DNA from 4 places in the Priestia sp. YIM B13490 genome. Region 1 is predicted to be linked to each of the others. Evidence: riboswitches for the same ligand, from Rfam matches in the RefSeq annotation. Region 1 holds a riboswitch; each other region holds the start of a gene.
What was found. Region 1 has a riboswitch for S-adenosylmethionine ahead of ACFX4R_RS06065 (trans-sulfuration enzyme family protein). Riboswitches for the same ligand answer to the same signal wherever they lie in the genome.

Region 1 (4,799 bases):
TACTTCTTCTGCTAGCTTTTCATCGCTTACCACAACTAGACCGCCAATGACGTCACTGTGACCGCTGAGATATTTTGTAGCACTATGAATCACAATATTTACACCAAGGTCAATCGGCTGCTGTAGATAAGGTGTTAAAAACGTGTTATCCACAATTGTAAGGAGGTTGCGCTCCTTCGCCAAACTTGCTACTGCTTTAATATCCGTTACCTGTAAAAATGGATTTGAAGGGCTTTCGATATAAATAGCCTTCGTATCTTTTGTGATAGCTTCTTCTACTTTCTCAACCTTCGTTGTATCAACAAAAGTTGTTTTGATACCAAACTTTGAAAATAATCGTGTTAATACACGATATGTCCCGCCGTACGTATCATGTGAAACTAAAATTTCATCCCCTGATTCAAAAATAGATAACACCGATGAGATAGCAGCCATACCTGATGAAAAAGCAAAACCAGCGTATCCATTTTCTAGCTGAGCAATGGTGTTTTCTAAAGCCTCACGAGTTGGATTTCCTGAACGAGAATAGTCATAGCGGCCGTTGTTCGTCTCATCTTCTTGGTTAAATGTAGATACCTGATAAATAGGTACGTTAACCGCTCCAAAATGACCGTCAATTCCTGTATTTGCATGAATTAAGTTCGTACCAAATCTATGTTTATTATTGTTGGTATGCATCAAATGCCTCCTTCAAATCTTTAATTAAATCATCTGCGTGCTCAATTCCAACTGATAACCGCAGTAAACAGTTTGTTACTCCGACACGATTTCGAATTTCTTCCGGAATATCAGCATGTGTTTGACGAGCTGGGAATGTCATTAAACTTTCCACGCCTCCTAAGCTTTCTGCAAATGTAATAACTTTGACATTTTCTAAAAGTACTGACACGATGTCAGGGTGTGAGACAGCAAAAGAAATCATGCCTCCAAATCCAGTTGCTTGTTTCTTCATGATTTCATAGCCTGGATGTGTTTCAAGACCAGCGTAATACACTTTTTCCACGAGATCATGAGCAGTAAGCCAATTTGCAATTTTCAGTGCATTTTCATTATGCTTTTCCATACGAAGCGCTAGCGTTTTAACACCGCGTAATAACAGCCAGCTATCCTGTGGACCTAAGATTGCCCCAGCTGCATTTTGATAAAAACGAATTTTCTCTCCTAAGCTACTACATCGAGCGACTACAAGACCAGCAACTACATCATTATGACCCCCAATGTATTTGCTTGCACTATGTATCACAATATCTGCTCCAAGCTCTAAAGGACGCTGATAATAAGGGGACATGAAGGTATTGTCAACGATGGTAAGCAAATCATGCTGTTTAGCTAACGCAATTGCTTCTGGCAAATCAGTCACGTGCATCATTGGATTCGTAGGTGTTTCAATAAATAAAGCTTTCGTATTGGGACGAAGCGCATCTTTTACTTGTTCGAGATGGGCTGTGTTGACGTACGAAACAGTAATTCCTTGCTCTGAAAAAATTTCATTTAGTACTCGGTACGTTCCTCCGTATAAATCCTCTGATACAATTAAATGATCTCCGTTTTTAAATAGTGCTAAAACTGCCATTACACCCGCCATTCCTGAAGCGAATGCTACTCCTACTTCTCCTTTTTCCAAAGCAGCAATTGCTTCTTCCAATGCTGTACGAGTAGGATTTGCCGTACGTGCATAGTCAAATCCTGTACTTTGCCCTAAAGCAGGATGAGCAAATGTTGATGCTTGGTAAATGGGGGTTGTAATAGAACCTGTTGAAGGGTCACGACCTACTCCTGAACGAACTAATAAAGTTTCAATTTTCATCTATTTCTCTCCTTAACTCAAAATAAAAAACACTCTTCACAGATGGAAGAGTGTTCGTTTATACACGATTTCTCTCATCTGTTAGAACAATACTGATGTTCCACAGGAATTAGCACCGTTCAAATGAATGTTTCATTTGATGGTTGCCGGGCATCGCAGGGCCAGTCCCTCCGCCACTCTGGATAAGAGTTCTATATAATTGTTGGTGGTTAACGTTTGTTGTTAATAACTTTAATAAAGATTTTCTATATTGTCAACATAATTTTCTAAAAAATTTAAATCGTCTCATTTGTTTATTCAATATACTTGTCCTGATAAACACATAAAAAAAGAGACGAAAGCGAGGTCTCTTTTTTTAAGGCAAGTGTACAGATTTTACGTGAGCTAACTTCCAATACATACTTTCTCCATTTGCCGTAATTAGTTCAACAATATTATTAGAAACTTCTTTAAGTACGCCAATCTTTTCTGATTGATCCCCTAAATCTAATACGACCAGCTGATTTTCATATTTTTTAAGCTGCTCTTCAAAGTTTCTGACAAAAGGTGCAGAGGCGGGCCTTACGGGGAGCTCTTTGTCACTTAAAGAATAAGGGGTTAACTCATTACTGTAAGGGGTAAGCCATTTCAAATGATGCAGAGAAACAAAGACATTTTTATACACTGGAGAATAAAACACAAGATAATCATTCAGCACGCTTGTGATATAGCCATGCAATGATTTCCCTCCCGTTACATAAATTTCAATAAATTTCCCTTTTGCCTGCTGTAAAATATTACGATAAGAAATCCGCTGACTTTCTTCTATCAAATTCTCTTCTATTTCACGTAAAACCGTATAGTCTTCTTCGGATACTTCCCGCAAACGATGCATGTGTAAAAGAGGAATATACAAATAATCATGTCCATTATACAAAACCATAATATCTAATCCAAGATCAATAAGTCTGCCAACAAATCTCGTTTTACCTGAAATATCCAACTCCACAATTTTATTGATATAATGATTCATACTCATACTCATTCTCCTCCTTTTTCCTATATGTTAGAAAAGGTGCTTTATAAGCACCTTTTATGTTCCATTTCATCATGCTTTCCAACGATAATTTTTCGTTTTAATAACTTTCTCGGCCGGTGCTGAAGAGCGTGAACCCGTACGGCGTCCTCGAGAGCGATCGTCTGTGCGTCCACCCGTACGGCGTCCTCCCGAGCGATCGTCTGTGCGTCCACCCGTGCGGCGTCCTCCCGAGCGATCGTCTGTGCGTCCACCCGTGCGGCGTCCTGTACGTTCTCCCGTACGGCTTCCTGTACGTTCTTCTGTAGACTTCGCAGCTTCAGCCTCTCCATTTTCTTCTGTTTCTTCATTATTTTGATTGTTATCGTTTTGCTTAAAAGCCCCTTTTGCTCCCACACAAATGGTTTTAACGTGTCTTGGCTGTAAGCGTAATACTTGATTATTCTGCACAAGTGTAAATGTACCATTTCGGCTTTGTACTAACACGCCCTCTACAGCTTCAGGTCCTCCATTATTGATTGATACCCATTTATGAGAAAGGTGGGCAAAAAGATCGTTAAAGCTTTTGGATTTCATATATTCTGGTTCTTGGCTCACTAAGAGTTCATTTGCAGATTGACTAGTTTGATCTCCGTTGTTGTTTTGATATTCACTCACACTCTTAACGTGTTCAGTATTAATATAGACGACACCGTCGTCCTCTGTGAGTAATACTATATAAGCAGATTCAAATGAACCTAAGACATCAAGAAGCTGACCTGCTTTTTTCTCAGGTCCACCTTGGTTAACCTGCACATATTTAGTTTTCATCAATGATAAAGTTGTAGCAAAAGTTTTTCCTCGATATAATTCTAATTCTGCGCTAATTCCAGTAAACGTTTGTGCCGAATTTGACATAGTATCTTCAGTGATACTTTTTACATGCGCTAAGTGATAATATACAAGTGTATATTCTTGTTGATTATTATTTTGGTTGTTTTGGTTGTTTTGGTTGTTATTTTCACCATTATTGTTATTATTGTTATTGTTGCTTTCCACTGCTAAGATTAAATAATCTGATTGCACGTCAACCAAATAACCTGTTTTAGATTCAGGTCCTCCACGATAAACGGTCACCACTCTTCCTTTTAGGGGTTTGAAGTGAGAAGAATAGCCTTTATCAGGCATTTGTATATTTCGGCTGCGTTTTTGGCTTGATTTTTGGCGTGGATTTTGATTTTGCCCTTGTTCTTGGCCATAGTAATAGTTACTCATTGTTTTTCCTCCTTATTAGTTATCCTTATTGGTCATTCATACTGTATATATACGTATCATGTACAGCTATTGATTTCCTGCATTTGCCTATTATTAACAAAATCCACTGTTGCCTATAAATTGCCTATAAATCTACCTCTTTTTAAAGAGTCAAAAGGTTATTTTCAATATATGCTGTTCGTTCTTTTATAAAAGACAGCATAAATTCCGGTTCTTTGTGAAATTGTTCCAAGTTATCTTTTACGTAAGGATCTTTTAATACATAAGGAGCAATATACTCATGCAGTTGATAAATGATTGGTTTCATGTATTCTATTGTAAATTGATTATTTAGAACATTGTTCATTTTTTGAATATACCGCTTTTTAATGCTGTTCACGGCCAGTAAGCGAGCTGTAAGCGTATTAAATCCTTGTGCGCGGACATAGTCTCCTTCCATTACTTTTCCATTTACATCTCTTCCCCAAGTTGCATCATAATCCCATGGAATCAGTTCAAAGCGCCCGCTTTCATGATTTAGATAGAGGGCATAGTTATGGACAAAACCGTCGTAATTCTGCATACAAATAATACCGACTAACCAAGATAAGTAGCGGTCGACGTTCAGGTACTTCTCAATATTCTGTTCGAATTCCGTATTTGTCCACGTATTAAGATTAAATATAAACTTTTCTAATTTTTCCTCATCCCCTTCTTTCACTGCTTTATCTTCATATCCAGATA
Region 2 (4,799 bases), 160 kb from region 1:
TCACCATATGTTCCAAAGCCTACACCAGGAGCAACTACAACGTGGGCTTTTTCAAGGAGTAAATCTGAAAACTGTTCGGAAGTATATCCTTGAGGAACTTTTAGCCATGCAAAAAAGGAGCCTGCTGGAGATGTAACATCCCAACCAATTTCTCGAAGCCCTTGAATAAAGGTATTGCGTCTAGATTCATAGCGCTTAACTAAATCATTCACACATTGTTGAGATTCCAACAGAGCTGCGGCTGCTGCCTCTTGAACCGCCCCAAAGAGACTGACATACATATGATCTTGAAGAAGATTAATAGCTTCTACTACACTTTCATTTCCTACAGCAAATCCAACTCGCCATCCCGCCATGTTATACGTTTTAGAAAGAGTATAAATTTCAATTCCCGTCTCTTTTGCACCAGGAGTCTGTAAAAAACTGATTGGCTTTTTACCATCAAACCCAATTGCTCCGTAAGCAAAGTCGTGTACCACACAAATATCGTGCTTGGCAGCAAACGCCACGGTGTCTTCAAAAAATTCTGCCGTTGCCACTGCACCAGTAGGATTATTCGGATAGTTTAAAAACATGAGCTTTGCCTGTTCTTTAGCACGTTCACTTATCTCTTCGTATACGGGTAGAAAATGATTTTCAGCCGTGAGAGGCATCACTTCCATCTTGGCTTTTGCAAGCTCTACTCCAGACCAGTAATCAGGATACCCAGGATCCGGAACCAGCACCGTATCTCCAGGATTTAACAAGCACTGCGGGATTTCAACAAGTCCACCCTTTCCGCCAAATAAAATAGCTACTTCTTTTTCAGGATCTACATCAACGCCATATTCTCGTTTATAAAAAGTCGCAACGGCCTCTTTTAAAAACTGGTGCCCCCGAAATGGAGAATACTTATGATGCATAGGATTAGCACTTGCTTTTTGCAGTGTTCCTACAATATGTGAAGGAGTAGGCTGATCAGGATTTCCCTGTCCTAAGTTAATAACGTCGTGCCCTTGGGCCATTACTTTTCCTACCTTGCCCACAAGTGATGCAAAAAATTGTTTTGGTAAACTTTTTAATAGTTCCGATTGCTCAAATTGTTTCATCATCGCACACCTTCTCAAAAAATTCTTGAAATTCTAGTCACAAATAATATATTGTAATACTCAACTTGTAAAGTCATTTTTTTCAACTACTAAAAAAAGGACGGATGATAAAGTGAGTGTAAAAATTACGTGTTTGCAGCTTGATATTGCGTTTGGAAACCCAACTAAAAACCGAAAATATATCGAACAAAAAATGACGGAAGCCCTGAAAGAAAACCCTGATATCCTTGTGCTTCCTGAGCTATGGGATACAGCTTATGATTTGACGCGGCTAGACGAAATTGCAGATGATGAAGGACAGCAAGCCAAGCAATTAATCTCTCAGTTTGCTAAAACGAACGAAGTAAATATTGTGGCAGGTTCGATCGCGAAAAAAACAGAGCAAGGCGTCACGAATACGATGTATATTTTTGACCGAAAAGGTCGTGAAGTATCACAATACAGTAAACTGCACTTATTTAAATTAATGGATGAACACCTGTATTTAGAAGCAGGAACAGCAAAAAATCTTTTTACACTTGAACAGTCACTGTGCGCAGGAGTTATTTGTTACGATATTCGTTTTCCAGAATGGATTCGGGTTCACACTAGCAGCGGAGCAGAAGTCTTGTTTGTTGTCGCTCAGTGGCCGGCTCCAAGACTTGCCCACTGGAAAGCCCTGCTCATTAGCCGTGCAATCGAAAATCAATGCTATGTAATCGCATGTAATCGTGTAGGCCAAGATCCTAATAACACATTTGCCGGACATTCCTTAGTCATCGATCCGTGGGGAGAAATAATCGCTGAAGCTGGCGATAGCGAAGAACTTTTGAGTGCTGAGGTTAACCTGGAACTTGTAAAAGAAATTCGTAAACAAATTCCCGTCTTTACAGATCGCCGTACAGAATTTTATTAATTATGTATTGACAGCCGTTTTTTTGCATGATACGATTTTCACCAGATATCATAAAATATTCAAACAAATCAAAATTGAATAAGTAATCGTACTCTTATCAAGAGTTGGCTGAGGGATTTGGCCCTGTGAAGCCCAGCAACCGACCGTCATTCCATCCTAAGATGGATCACACCCGTAAAACATGTTTTACAAAGGCACGGTGCTAATTCCAACAGAAAGTAATTTTTTCTGGCAGATAAGAGGTTTGAACACTACAATCAAGCCTCTTTCCAACGAAAGAGGCTTTTATATTTTCTAAAATTATAAAAGCCTCCATATATTCTTAAACCTATTAACTTAGTAAACAAATCAGTTTAATAAACTATGGAGGGATTCCGATGTCAACAACAAAAACAGAGAAATATCACCCTTTAACAGAAATTTCAGCAATCAAACTTGTGAAAAAGCTAGGTCTTTTTGATGCCACAGAAGCACTGACTGCCCGTGAAATTGGTGACGGCAACTTAAATCTCGTCTTTCACATCATAAATGATCAAACAAATAAATCCATTATCGTCAAACAAGCGCTTCCCTATGCAAAAGTTGTAGGCGAAAGCTGGCCTCTATCCTTGAACCGTGCCACAATTGAAAGCAATGCGCTCAAGCAATTCGGTGCATTTACGCCAGAACTTGTGCCCGCTGTTTATTACCACGATGAAACGCTTGCTGTTACGGTCATGGAAGACCTGTCTCATTTAACGATTTCTCGAGCCGGACTTATTCAAGGTGAAAGTTATCCTCTGCTCTCACAGCATATCGGTTCTTTTTTAGGACATATTGCGTTCAAAACGTCTGATTTCGCCTTAAAACCTCAGGATAAAAAAGAAGAAGTTGTTAAGTACAGCAACCCCGACTTATGCAATATTACGGAAGATTTAGTTTTTACAGATCCTTTTTTTGATATTGATACAAATGAATTTGAAAAAGCGCTGCGTCCTGATGTAGAAGAATTGTGGAATGATGGTGATGTAAAGCTACAAGCAGCAAAATTAAAATATAAATTTTTAACAAATGCGCAAACGCTAATCCACGGTGATTTACATACAGGCAGCATCTTTGCTAGCAGTCAAGAAACGAAAGTGATTGATCCAGAGTTTGCTTTTTACGGTCCGTTTGGATTCGATTTAGGGCAATTTGTTGCGAATTTATTTTTAAATGCTCTTTCTCGAGAAACAAATCGCGAACCGTTATTTGCACACATTACGAACACATGGAACGTATTCAAAGATACCTTTACTGCGCTTTGGCATTCTGAAAACACTGAACCTTTCGCTAAAGATGAGCGCTTATTACATGAAATTTTAACGCAAACGTGGCAAGATGCTGTTGGATATGCAGGATGTGAAATCATTCGACGTACGATTGGCTTAGCTCACGTGGCGGACTTAGACGAAATTTCTTCAGAGGAAAGAAAAATTAACGCTAAACGTACTGCGTTAAAAATTGGACGCTATTTGCTTCTGCACCAACAAGATGTTTCACCAAATGAATTTGAACATTTACTTCGATAACGAATAATGTACACAATGAAAGGATCGGTATCAGCATGACAAATACACTATCACTTCCGCGCTCAGTGGAATGGAATGAATCATATATTACTTTATTAGATCAGCAGCAGCTTCCTGGCAAAGTTGAATATATTAAGCTGCAAACCATTAAAGACGTATGGGATGCTATCACTACCTTGAAAGTACGCGGAGCTCCTGCAATTGGCATTACGGCGGCTTTTGGTCTTGCTCTTTCTGCGCTTAGCTATGACACAGATTCAGTCAAGGAATTTAACAAAAAACTAGCTCTTGATCAACAGTATTTAGCTAGTTCACGCCCTACTGCCGTCAATTTATTTTGGGCATTGGAGCGCGTAGCGAAAAGCGCTGAATCCGCTTCGTCCGTTAATGAAGCTAAAACAAAAGTTGTTCATGAAGCTATTCAAATTCAAGTAGAAGATGAAGAAACGTGCTACCGAATTGGAGATCATGCTCTTTCTTTATTTAAAAAGAAAGATAAAATCATGACAATATGTAATGCTGGTTCAATTGCTACAGCTTATTACGGAACAGCCTTAGCACCTTTTCACTTGTCTAAGCAGCGCGATATTCCGCTTGAAGTATTTGCCTGTGAAACAAGACCCGTTCTTCAAGGTTCTCGCTTAACAGCCTGGGAACTTCAGCAGTCGGGAGTGGACGTGACGCTGATTACGGATAATATGGCCGCTCATACCATTAAAACAAAAGGAATTAATGGGATTATTGTAGGTGCTGACCGCATTGCAGCAAATGGCGATACGGCTAACAAAATTGGAACATATGGACTTGCTCTTTTAGCGAAAGCATTCGGTATTCCATTTTACGTAGCAGCGCCGCAGTCCACATTTGATTTATCTATTCAAGACGGCAGCAGCATCCCTATTGAAGAACGTTCACCTAAAGAAGTAACGCACATTGGAGATACACAAATTGCTCCAGACGGAATCTCTGTGTACAATCCAGCTTTTGATGTGACGCCAAGCGAACTGATTACGGCCATTATTACAGAGCATGGAATTATCCATTCCCCGTCTTTGGAATCCATTCAAAAAGTTTTACTGCAATCTGCTCAATAAAAAAAGCCGCTGCTATGCGGCTTTTTTTTGTTGAGCACTGGTTTTCACCTGCATTTGTAACACAATTGTAACAGTACTCTCTTCTTTTTCTACATATATTATAGGGGATTCTTTTTGAATAAGGGGGAGTAAATATGAGTTCAGAGCAAAAAACGGATAAAAACAAAGCGCT
Region 3 (4,799 bases), on a different contig from region 1:
TCATTTAGTTATGTCTCACCCTCTTTTTTGCTTTTGAGATAAAGGATAAAACGCTGGAAAAAGGACATGTTAAAACAGAGGAGGGATAACATGATTGAATTATCTTCAAGATTAGAGGGAACATTATTCAAGCTTTACGAATTAGAAAAAACGCTTAAGCCGCTTGGGTATAACATTGGAGGAAATTGGGATTACGACCATGGTTCATTTGACTATAAGATGAACGATGAAGTCGGCTATCAGTTTTTACGTATCCCGTTTACAGCTACGAATGGAGAGCTGGATTCTAAAGGAACAACCGTACAGATTGGCACGCCATTTTTACTTTCACATAAATATCAAGTTGGTCTAGATGACGATGTTCACAATGGAAATGTTAGTGCTTCATTTAATCAGTTTGCAGAGCCCCAAGACGCAGACGCTTCATTTCCAGAAAAGTATATCAGCTTAGGAGAAGAGCTAATTAGAGAGGCAGAAAATGCGCTGCTTCAGTAATTGAAGGAACTATTCTTTTTTTAAACTCTCTAATTTTTTCACAAAAATATGTTCGTACATGACTTGACTAATCAACTCGTTTGTTTTAATCATTTCATTCACCCCCAAGTTTTGTGCATTTTGAATATGCTTTTTTGTTAAAAGTTCAACGATGCTGTAAATAGAAGGGTTCAATCCTTGCAGAGCGACTAACGTAACAATAGTATTCATGTCTGCATATTCTTCTGTCTTATGCTGATCGGCAGTAATCAGCACTTTTTTTGCGTACCGAGCGTTGGCAAGTTCTAATACTTCATAATGAGAGGGACTTCCTTTAATAAAATGAACGCGATCACAAATCATGGGATTTTTAGTCAGAGAGTCGTCGATAAGCACAATGTCTTCTTTATGAAATGCGTCGCGATAATACTCTAACACGAGTTTGGCGCGCTCATTCCACCCAACAACGATGAAGTGATCTTTTCCATAAAATTTTAAATTCCCTTCCAAATAAGCGCTCTCAGCAGAAACAGCAATTTTAGAAAGCGTGACAAAATAAGTAGTAATAAATCCCGTTCCGATCAGAACTAAAATAATTGCAGCTAACCTTCCAATCGTAGTGGTCGGAGCAAAATCACCGTACCCTATAGTAGAGATTGTAATAATAACCCACCAAATTCCTTCAAACACATTCCCGAACGTTTGCGGCTCTAGGAAATGTATAAGCATGCCAAAAAACAGAACAAGGCAGCCGATAATAAAAAGAAGCCGCACTAAAATAGAACGACGAAAAAGTCGAAATAATAGCCATTCCATCATAAAAAAACCTCCAGTGATTAGTCATAGCCACAGTATGACCATTTTTCACTGAAGGTATAAGATATCTTTATCTTTTTACTTCGTAATATTCAATCCATTCTTTGTCTGGACCGTAGAAAAATAAGTATCTTGCTCCATTTGGCAAAGTTACAATGTTTTCTTCCACAAATGAAACGCCTGCTGATTTTAAACGCTCAAACTCCTCTTCAATTCCGTCTACTGCCAGCGCAAAATGATGAACTTTACCTTCGTTAGGTAAGCTTGAGTTATACCCTTGAATTAACTCTACGATTACATTGCCTTCTAAACCTAGAAAAGCTAGCTTCAAAGACGGATCGGTATGTGGTAGTTTTTCGATGAGCTCTAATCCCACTTTTTGCGTATAGAACTCAATCGATTCTTCTATATCCTTTACTTGAACGCCTACATGTTCAAATTTTAAAATTGTCATATGCATCACCCGTATCTATAGTATGTAAAAACTATGAAATATATTAAAGAGAAAGGATATAGAAGTCAAGATAGGGCTGCTTATCAGGAAAGGGCTCTTAAATCATATTTTTGCTGGAGTGAATAGGGTAGAGGCTTCCATCAAGAGCAAACGAAATTTTGCCTGTTTCTTCAGATACAACTAAAATTAATGCATCCGATTTTTCCGACATTCCAATGGCTGCACGGTGACGTGTTCCCAATTTTTTGTTCGTTAAAATAATAGACGAAAGAGGTAAAACATTAGCAGCTGAAATAAGCTGATTATTTCTAATTAGGACGGCTCCGTCATGTAAGGGTGTCCCTGGATAGAACAGTGTCTCAACTAGCGTAGCGCTGACAGGAGCTTGAATAGGCATTCCTTTTTGAATAAGAGGGTCTACATTTTGTTCCCGTTCAATGACAATTAAAGCGCCGTGACGTTTCTCCGAAAGGTTATGAATAGCTAAAGACAGAGCAGCATATTCAAATGTATAAGGCGATAAATAATGGCGCAAGTAATAAGAGGCAGCCGTAGCTTGAACATCTTGAAATAACCTTCTCATCTCCTCAAAATCACATAGGATACAATGATCACTCGTGTCTAAATGTTTAATTAAATTAGAGGCTTCAGTTGAAATCTGCTGTAAATATGTTCGCACATTATTTTTAATTGTATCGTCTAATTGAAAAGGTTGTCTCTCCATCTTATATAGCTCCTATCTGTCAGTCAGTGTTATCTGTAATGTGTGCTAATGTGGGTGAATTATCCGTAAAGCTTATAAATCCCTTATTAATTTTATAGAGAGGTTTTGTGTTTTATTTAGCAAGAGAATATAAAAAGTTGGAGAAAAAAGAAAGCGTTTTATAAATTGATATGTTCACATTTGGGTTAAATTTACATATGTTGTTTTAAATAAAAGTATAGATATTTCTGTGAATTTAAAGTATAGTTTTCTTATCGGATATATGATTTTTAATGTTGACAAATATTCTAAATATGCTAAAATTTTTAAAAAATGCTTATCAAGAGTGGTGGAGGGATCTGGCCCGCTGAACCCCGGCAACCTGCTTAGCAAGGTGCTAATTCCAGCAAAGTGTGTATCATTTTGAAAGATAAGGTGAAAATTTATTGCCTACCCAGTCTTTCAATATGGAAGACTTTTTATTTTGATATAGCGCAAGCGATAATTTGAGGAGGGACACCAATGACTGTAACCCCCGACTTAAAACAAATTTTTGAGCATGTCGAAGCAAAGTAAGAATTAAATAGTTTCGCTGACTAGACACACTAGAGGCGGTTTTATCCAATTCTAGTGGGTAAAACCGTCTTTTTTTATTGGATAACGCGGATAACTAAGAATTGGAGTGAAGAAAATGGCAGACTTATATACGTACGAAAACTGGAGTGATACATTTCCAGAGTTCGACAGTGAAGATGAAACAAAAGGAGCCCTTTCAGCATTGCAGTGGGCGTATGATACCTACGGAGATTCAATTATTTACGCATCAAGCTTTGGTATCGAAGGAATCGTGTTAATTGATTTAATTTCAAAAGTGAAAAAAGATGCTGAAATTGTCTTTTTAGATACGGGCGTTCATTTTAAAGAAACATATGAAGTAATTGATGCAATTAAAGAACGCTTTCCTGATTTGCGTATTCATATGAAAAAACCGGATTTAACGCTTGCAGAACAAGCTGAGAAACATGGAGATGAGCTTTGGAAGAGTCAGCCTAACCTATGCTGTCAAATTCGAAAAATCATCCCGCTAAGGGAATCTCTTGCTCCTTATGATGCGTGGATTTCTGGTTTGAGACGCGAGCAGTCTGAATCTCGTGCCAACACGAATTATTTTAATAAAGATGAGAAATTCAAGAAAGTGAAAGTCTGCCCGTTAATTCATTGGTCCTGGAAAGAAGTTTGGCGCTATGTGTATAAGCATGATTTACCATATAACAAACTTCATGATCAAGGCTACCCAAGTATCGGCTGTGAGCCCTGTACCGCACCTGCCTACAATGTAGACGATTTACGTTCAGGAAGATGGGCAGGTACACAAAAAGTTGAATGCGGATTACACGAATCTTAAATACGAAAGAGCTGAATAAATGATGCTTTTATATGTTGCCTTTATCATTGCGCTTTTTTTTGCAATGAATATTGGGGCAAGCGGTGCAGCAGCAGCTATGGGCGTTTCATACGGCTCCGGTGCGATTAAAAAGAAAAGAGTAGCCCTGTTCATCTGTGCTGTAGGTATTGTGCTCGGAGCCATTATCGGAGGCGGCGAGGTGGTAAAAACCATCAGTTCAGGTATCATACCTGAAAAATTGCTGTCAGTAGAATTAGTTATTATCATTCTGGCTGCTGCAACGCTGTCACTCTTTTTCGCGAATTTAATTGGTATTCCTCTATCAACAAGTGAAGTAACGGTTGGTTCAGTTGTTGGAGTAGGCGTAGCTTATCAATCTCTGTATGTGGAAAAACTTTTAGTTGTCATGTCTTTTTGGATTATTGTTCCGCTGGTTTCATTTGTCATTGCTTTTTTGATTGGAAAAGTGATAAAACGCGGAGCGCATAAAAAAGAAGCAAAGGGAACGTGGAAAAGAGTTTTAACGATTTTAGTTATAGCGACGGGATTCTTTGAAGCCTTCTCAGCTGGAATGAATAACGTGGCAAATGCTGTCGGTCCTCTAGTAGGAGCTGGATTAATGGATGCCACAACGGGTGTCATAGCAGGAGGATTGGCAGTGGCGCTCGGAGCTCTTTTACTAGGAGGCCGAGTTATTGAAACAAACGGGAAAAAAATTACTCGCTATTCTGTAGGGGAAGGGTGCATTATCTCGGGTACTGGTGCTTCTCTTGTCACAGTCGCTTCACTGTTTGGTTTGCCAGTACCCCTTACACAGGTCACTACGTCTTCTATTATTGGAATAGGAGCAGCGAAAACGGGATTCACGAAAGAACAGCGCGAAGTTGTCATTCAAATGTTAAAGGTTTGGGTGGTCTCCCCTGTATTTTCACTCGTAATCTCATATG
Region 4 (4,799 bases), on a different contig from region 1:
CGCTGCTTCAGCGTTTGGAGCAACTACGGGACCAATCACGATATTGCTCGGCGTACGAACCGCTAAACCATAGCCCGTCATTTTATTTTGTTCGTTTTGTAAGACAACTGCTTTTTCAGCTTGCTGAATTCTACTTTTTAAAAATAGCTTTCTATTATCTCCAAATGCTGCTTCATCAAGCTTTACAATCCCTTTGAAGTCACTTCTCTTTAAGGGTCGTGTATAAAATCCTGAAACTTTAAATGCTCTTGGTGTGTATTCACTGATTATGTATTTACTTACATAGTCCACGGTTTTAAACCCTGTTGTTTGATATAAGTGCTCACCTTCTTTTGTCGCAATTAAGTAGGCATTCATCTCAGGGGAAAGAACTTGCAGACAGTGCTTCATGAGCTGCCCGGCTAACCCTTGTTTTCGGTAATCTTTTCTCACAATCACCATTCCTATAAAAGCTGACTGATTTTTGTACGAAATTACGGCCACACTTGATACGATGTCTCCGTTCTCATTTCTATGACCAAATACGTCTCCAGATGAAAAAATCGTATGTAAATCTGCTTCACTATAATCCCATTTTTCCAGCTGCGATAACAGCAGCAAACCTTTTATGTCTTTTTCACTAAATGTTTCAATCATTTCTGCATATGTCCTCCCAACTTTTCGATGCACTGTGTGGCGTTAAAAAGCATAAAACTAACATACTCATCCACTTTCAATTACCGTTTAATCATTAACGAATTCTCTAACTAAATAGTACAGAATAAATAGAATATTTTCTACATTATTTATCCGTACCAATGATCCCTTAAAATAAACTAATCATTCACACATAAACTAATGAAAAAAGACCTCTTTCCAAGAAAGAGGTCTTTTCTGTTATTTCACTAGCTTTTGCTCAGCTGCAGCTGAACTTTGACTTCGTTTATGAAATCCTTTTGCGTAGTACGCGATAATAAGACCGATAAACCATAATGGTCCGATGACAACTGCAATTCTTGTATCTGGATTATATGCCATGAGAACCACTACCAGCGCTAGGAACGCAAGTGACACATAAGATGTTAACGGAAATAAAGGCATTTTGTATTTCAGCTTTGCCTCTTCACCTGTTTTTAACGTTTTGCGATATTTAATTTGAGAAAGCAAAATAATTCCCCATGTCCAAATCGCACCGAATGTTGCAATACTTGTTACCCACGTAAATACTTTGGCAGGCACAATGTAGTTTAACGCTACTCCGACTAATAGCGCACCTGCTGATGCCAAAACAGCTTTTCCCGGTACGCCGCCCTTTGTAAGCTGACCGTATCCTTTTGGTGCTTCTCCGTGTTCTGCTAAGTTAAACAGCATACGGCCTGTACTAAAAATACCGCTGTTACAAGAAGAAAGAGCTGCTGTTAGTACAACAAAGTTAATGATACCAGCCGCCGCTGGAATGCCGATTTTTTCAAATGTTAATACAAACGGGCTTCCCTGTGAACCAATCTCTTGCCACGGATAAATCGACATAATGACAAATAACGCACCGACGTAGAAAATCAGAATACGCCAAAAGACAGAATCAATCGCTCTTGCTAGAGATTTTTCGGGATTTTTCACTTCTCCCGCGGTAACGCCGATCATTTCAATTCCTAAATACGCAAACATGACCATTTGCAGCGACAGCAAAATACCTTTGAATCCGTTCGGGAACAGTCCGCCGTTGTCCCACAAGTTTTTGATACCAGTCGCAACGCCGCCGTTGCCGATTCCGAACACGATCATTAATAATCCAACGGCAATCATTAATACAATCGCTAAAATTTTAATAAGTGCAAACCAAAATTCCAGTTCACCATATGCCTTAACAGCTAAGAAGTTAACCGTTGTCATGATGACAAGCGCCGATAACGCCCAAATCCAGTTTGGTACATCCGGATACCAATACCCCATATAAATACCAACGGCTGTAATTTCAGCCATACATGTTACAACCCATAAAAACCAGTAGTTCCAACCTGTTAAATAACCAGCAAGCGGCCCTAAGTAGTCGCGTGCGTACTTGCTGAATGAACCTGCAACAGGTTTTTGAATCGCCATTTCTCCAAGTGCTCTCATAATAAAAAACATAATCATTCCGCTAAATCCGTACGCCAATAATATTCCTGGCCCTGCTAATTTAATAGCAGATGCAGATCCAAGAAACAGTCCTACCCCTATGGCTGCTCCTAAGGACATCAGCGTCACATGTCTTTCTTCTAACCCGCGTTTCAATTCTTTCCCCTGAGTTTTCCCCTGCATAAACGTCTCCCCTTTTTCCAATCTGTCAAAACGAGATGAACACAGCCTTTTTTGTTAGCGCTTTCATATAAATTTGTGCTAAAAGACAGCTAGGCTGTATATTTGTATTCTATCACCTTTCCCTCACTTTTCTTTTGTCGAAAAACAAAAAAATTATCTTATCATTTTGTTTAAACGCACAATTAGACATAGGCACTACTTTTTTACTATGTATTTATTATTGCACTTAAGTAATAGTATTTTTTAAAAATAGAAAAACGCCGACTCAACTCCGTCAGCGCATCGTTCATTTTATGCTTTTTTATAAAAACTAGCATTTATCTCGCGGGTTCAAAAGTTTTACAGCCAGGTTCTTCCGTTTCAGAAACATGGTGACTACTTTCAGGACTCACAACGTAAATGGACTCTGCACTGCATTTATTTCCGGATTTCCAATACATGCACTCATTCACTTCACACAATACACCTTGAGCCACTGTTATCCCTCCTTTGCTTGTCTTATCTATTTACTACCCGAAATATAACGATTCTAACATTTTTACGCAAAAAAACCGCTTGTTTCTCAAGCGGATCTTTTTATTGCGTGTGTTCAACATACTGTTTTTTAGCTAAATATAACTCACGGCTCAGCGTGATCCGCCGTTCTCTCAAGTGCCTTAAGTTAGCCTGAAATTGTTCGTTAGTTGGCTCTTCTTGAATTAAGCGATACGTAAAAGAAATATCTTCATTTAACTGTTTAAAATCTTCCCATATCTCTTGAACTAGAGCGGATTGTTTTTCTTCAAATGAACGATTTTGATGCGTTTTTAGCGCCTCTAAAATTTCCTGCTGCCACGTTTCGTCTTTTATTTCTTTTGCTAATAAGTATAGATCTAAATAATCATTAATGCATAAATTCGTTTGTGTATTATTCAATGTCATCACCTTTTCTATACGAAATGTTTCTTCCTAAGAAGAGGATTTCATCATAGAAAAAGATTCCTCTTCTTATCTGTCAGAGCTAGGCTATGCTGGAATTAGCACCATTCAATAATTGTGGTTGCTGAGGTTTCAAAGGGCCAGTCCCTCCACCTCTCTAGATAAGAATATTTCGTTTTTAAATTATTTCTGACTATTCTAATATGTTTTATAGGTTACGTCAATAGCTTTTCAATAAAAAGAAAAAAGAAGTAAAATATGGTATGCTTTCATAAAGGATGGTGAGCACATGAAACGATATATGTTATCTGCTTTTTTGGGAAGCTTGCTGCTGCTTCTCAGCATTGCCTTTTCATCTACTTTCCATATTGCAATTGTCAAAACAACCGGAAGTATTGGAGGGATTATTTTAGCAGCAGCGGCTTTGATTATGAACGCGCTTGAAGCCCCCCCCTCCTCAGACAATACAGCTGGAGGAGCCGTTGAAGTACTAGATAAAGGCGCTGTTTGGGCTACTTATTTACTTTTACTTTCATTACCGAACCTCATCGCATGTATAACATCTTATGTTTTATGGACTCGCTGACATTCATCAACGTTACGGACGTTTTGCCACTTGGAAGCTCATTGATATTTGTTTATCTACAAAGCCAAGTTCACGATACACATGCTGTGCAAAATTCCCAGCATGAACGCTGAGTCTGATTTCAGGGTATCCTTTGATAGACAATTCATCAATTGCTTTTTGCATTAACGGCTTGGCTAAACCTTGCCCGCGGTATTCGGGTACAACATATAATTCGTAGATAAAGCCAATTTCTTCTTTTGAAAAGAAGTCGGTAGATGGGCCGATAAGAACCCAGCCTGCGAGTTTATTTTCTTGTCTTAAAACTAAATAATAACAGCCTTTTTCAAAGGCACTACCAACTAGTTCATTTACGCGTTCAGCTGACGGATGAAACTGCTTCATCGTTCCTTCAAACAGCGCATCAGCAGATTTCGTCCGAATTTCCTGTAATTCTTCTTCAGTAGCTTTTGCAATCATTATGGATCTCTCCTTTCGTGTTCGTTTTCCACATGCGAGGATAAATTCCTGCAAAAAAAGTCTTCGCCTAAGCGAAGACTTTTATTTAAATTCAAAATGTTCTTGATGATTGCCTCGTTCGTCCGTCCAGTTAATCATAATGTCTAAACTTGCCGCTTTTCCAGGAACAGCAAAATTCGCGTAGCGAAAACGCTGACCGCTTTTGCTTAAGTTAGACCTTTCAATAGGAGAAAACAAGCTGTATTTCGCCTTATTTTTTCCTTCGTGCCGAAAAGCTTGGACATGCACGCGCTCTACGTCTTTTCCAATGTTTTCAACGGTTAATCCATATGTATGATAGACGTTATTTTTCCACTTTAGCTGATTATCTCCCGTCATGCTCGCTTTTGTCAGTTCAACCGACCATTGTTCAGATGATTTCTTCATTGGAAGCTTCTCAATCGAAAGAGCGCTGACATGAATGGCTGCAAAAGCAAGCCAAACAAAACAAAAAGTGCTGACTGTATAAAATAGTCTTTTCATAGATTTTGATCTCCTTAGAAATTTTAGTAGTAGC

Region 2: linked by a shared signal. The riboswitch ahead of mtnK (S-methyl-5-thioribose kinase) and the one ahead of ACFX4R_RS06065 (trans-sulfuration enzyme family protein) in region 1 are both predicted to bind S-adenosylmethionine.
Region 3: linked by a shared signal. The riboswitch ahead of ACFX4R_RS19985 (phosphoadenylyl-sulfate reductase) and the one ahead of ACFX4R_RS06065 (trans-sulfuration enzyme family protein) in region 1 are both predicted to bind S-adenosylmethionine.
Region 4: linked by a shared signal. The riboswitch ahead of ACFX4R_RS00865 (hypothetical protein) and the one ahead of ACFX4R_RS06065 (trans-sulfuration enzyme family protein) in region 1 are both predicted to bind S-adenosylmethionine.

The regions. Positions count from the first base shown of each region.
Region 1 is NZ_JBHZOT010000002.1:125,580-130,378, forward strand. It holds gene ACFX4R_RS06060 (trans-sulfuration enzyme family protein) at 1-678, opposite strand, end outside; gene ACFX4R_RS06065 (trans-sulfuration enzyme family protein) at 662-1,807, opposite strand; SAM riboswitch class I at 1,879-1,996, opposite strand; gene ACFX4R_RS06070 (hypothetical protein) at 2,163-2,825, opposite strand; gene ACFX4R_RS06075 (spore coat protein) at 2,895-3,989, opposite strand; gene ACFX4R_RS06080 (CotH kinase family protein) at 4,219-4,799, opposite strand, start outside.
Region 2 is NZ_JBHZOT010000002.1:286,933-291,731, forward strand. It holds gene ACFX4R_RS06900 (pyridoxal phosphate-dependent aminotransferase) at 1-1,088, opposite strand, end outside; gene ACFX4R_RS06905 (carbon-nitrogen family hydrolase) at 1,201-1,983, shown strand; SAM riboswitch class I at 2,075-2,225, shown strand; gene mtnK (S-methyl-5-thioribose kinase) at 2,361-3,533, shown strand; gene mtnA (S-methyl-5-thioribose-1-phosphate isomerase) at 3,569-4,627, shown strand; gene ACFX4R_RS06920 (hypothetical protein) at 4,762-4,799, shown strand, end outside.
Region 3 is NZ_JBHZOT010000006.1:358,083-362,881, forward strand. It holds gene ACFX4R_RS19965 (YugN-like family protein) at 91-495, shown strand; gene ACFX4R_RS19970 (potassium channel family protein) at 505-1,293, opposite strand; gene ACFX4R_RS19975 (VOC family protein) at 1,361-1,744, opposite strand; gene cdaS (sporulation-specific diadenylate cyclase CdaS) at 1,842-2,468, opposite strand; SAM riboswitch class I at 2,782-2,884, shown strand; gene ACFX4R_RS19985 (phosphoadenylyl-sulfate reductase) at 3,139-3,852, shown strand; gene ACFX4R_RS19990 (sulfate permease) at 3,872-4,799, shown strand, end outside.
Region 4 is NZ_JBHZOT010000001.1:170,081-174,879, reverse strand. It holds gene ACFX4R_RS00880 (GNAT family N-acetyltransferase) at 1-636, opposite strand, end outside; gene alaP (alanine permease AlaP) at 877-2,280, opposite strand; gene ACFX4R_RS00870 (DUF1540 domain-containing protein) at 2,598-2,756, opposite strand; gene ACFX4R_RS00865 (hypothetical protein) at 2,857-3,201, opposite strand; SAM riboswitch class I at 3,265-3,366, opposite strand; gene ACFX4R_RS00860 (hypothetical protein) at 3,488-3,784, shown strand; gene ACFX4R_RS00855 (GNAT family N-acetyltransferase) at 3,797-4,243, opposite strand; gene ACFX4R_RS00850 (hypothetical protein) at 4,325-4,765, opposite strand.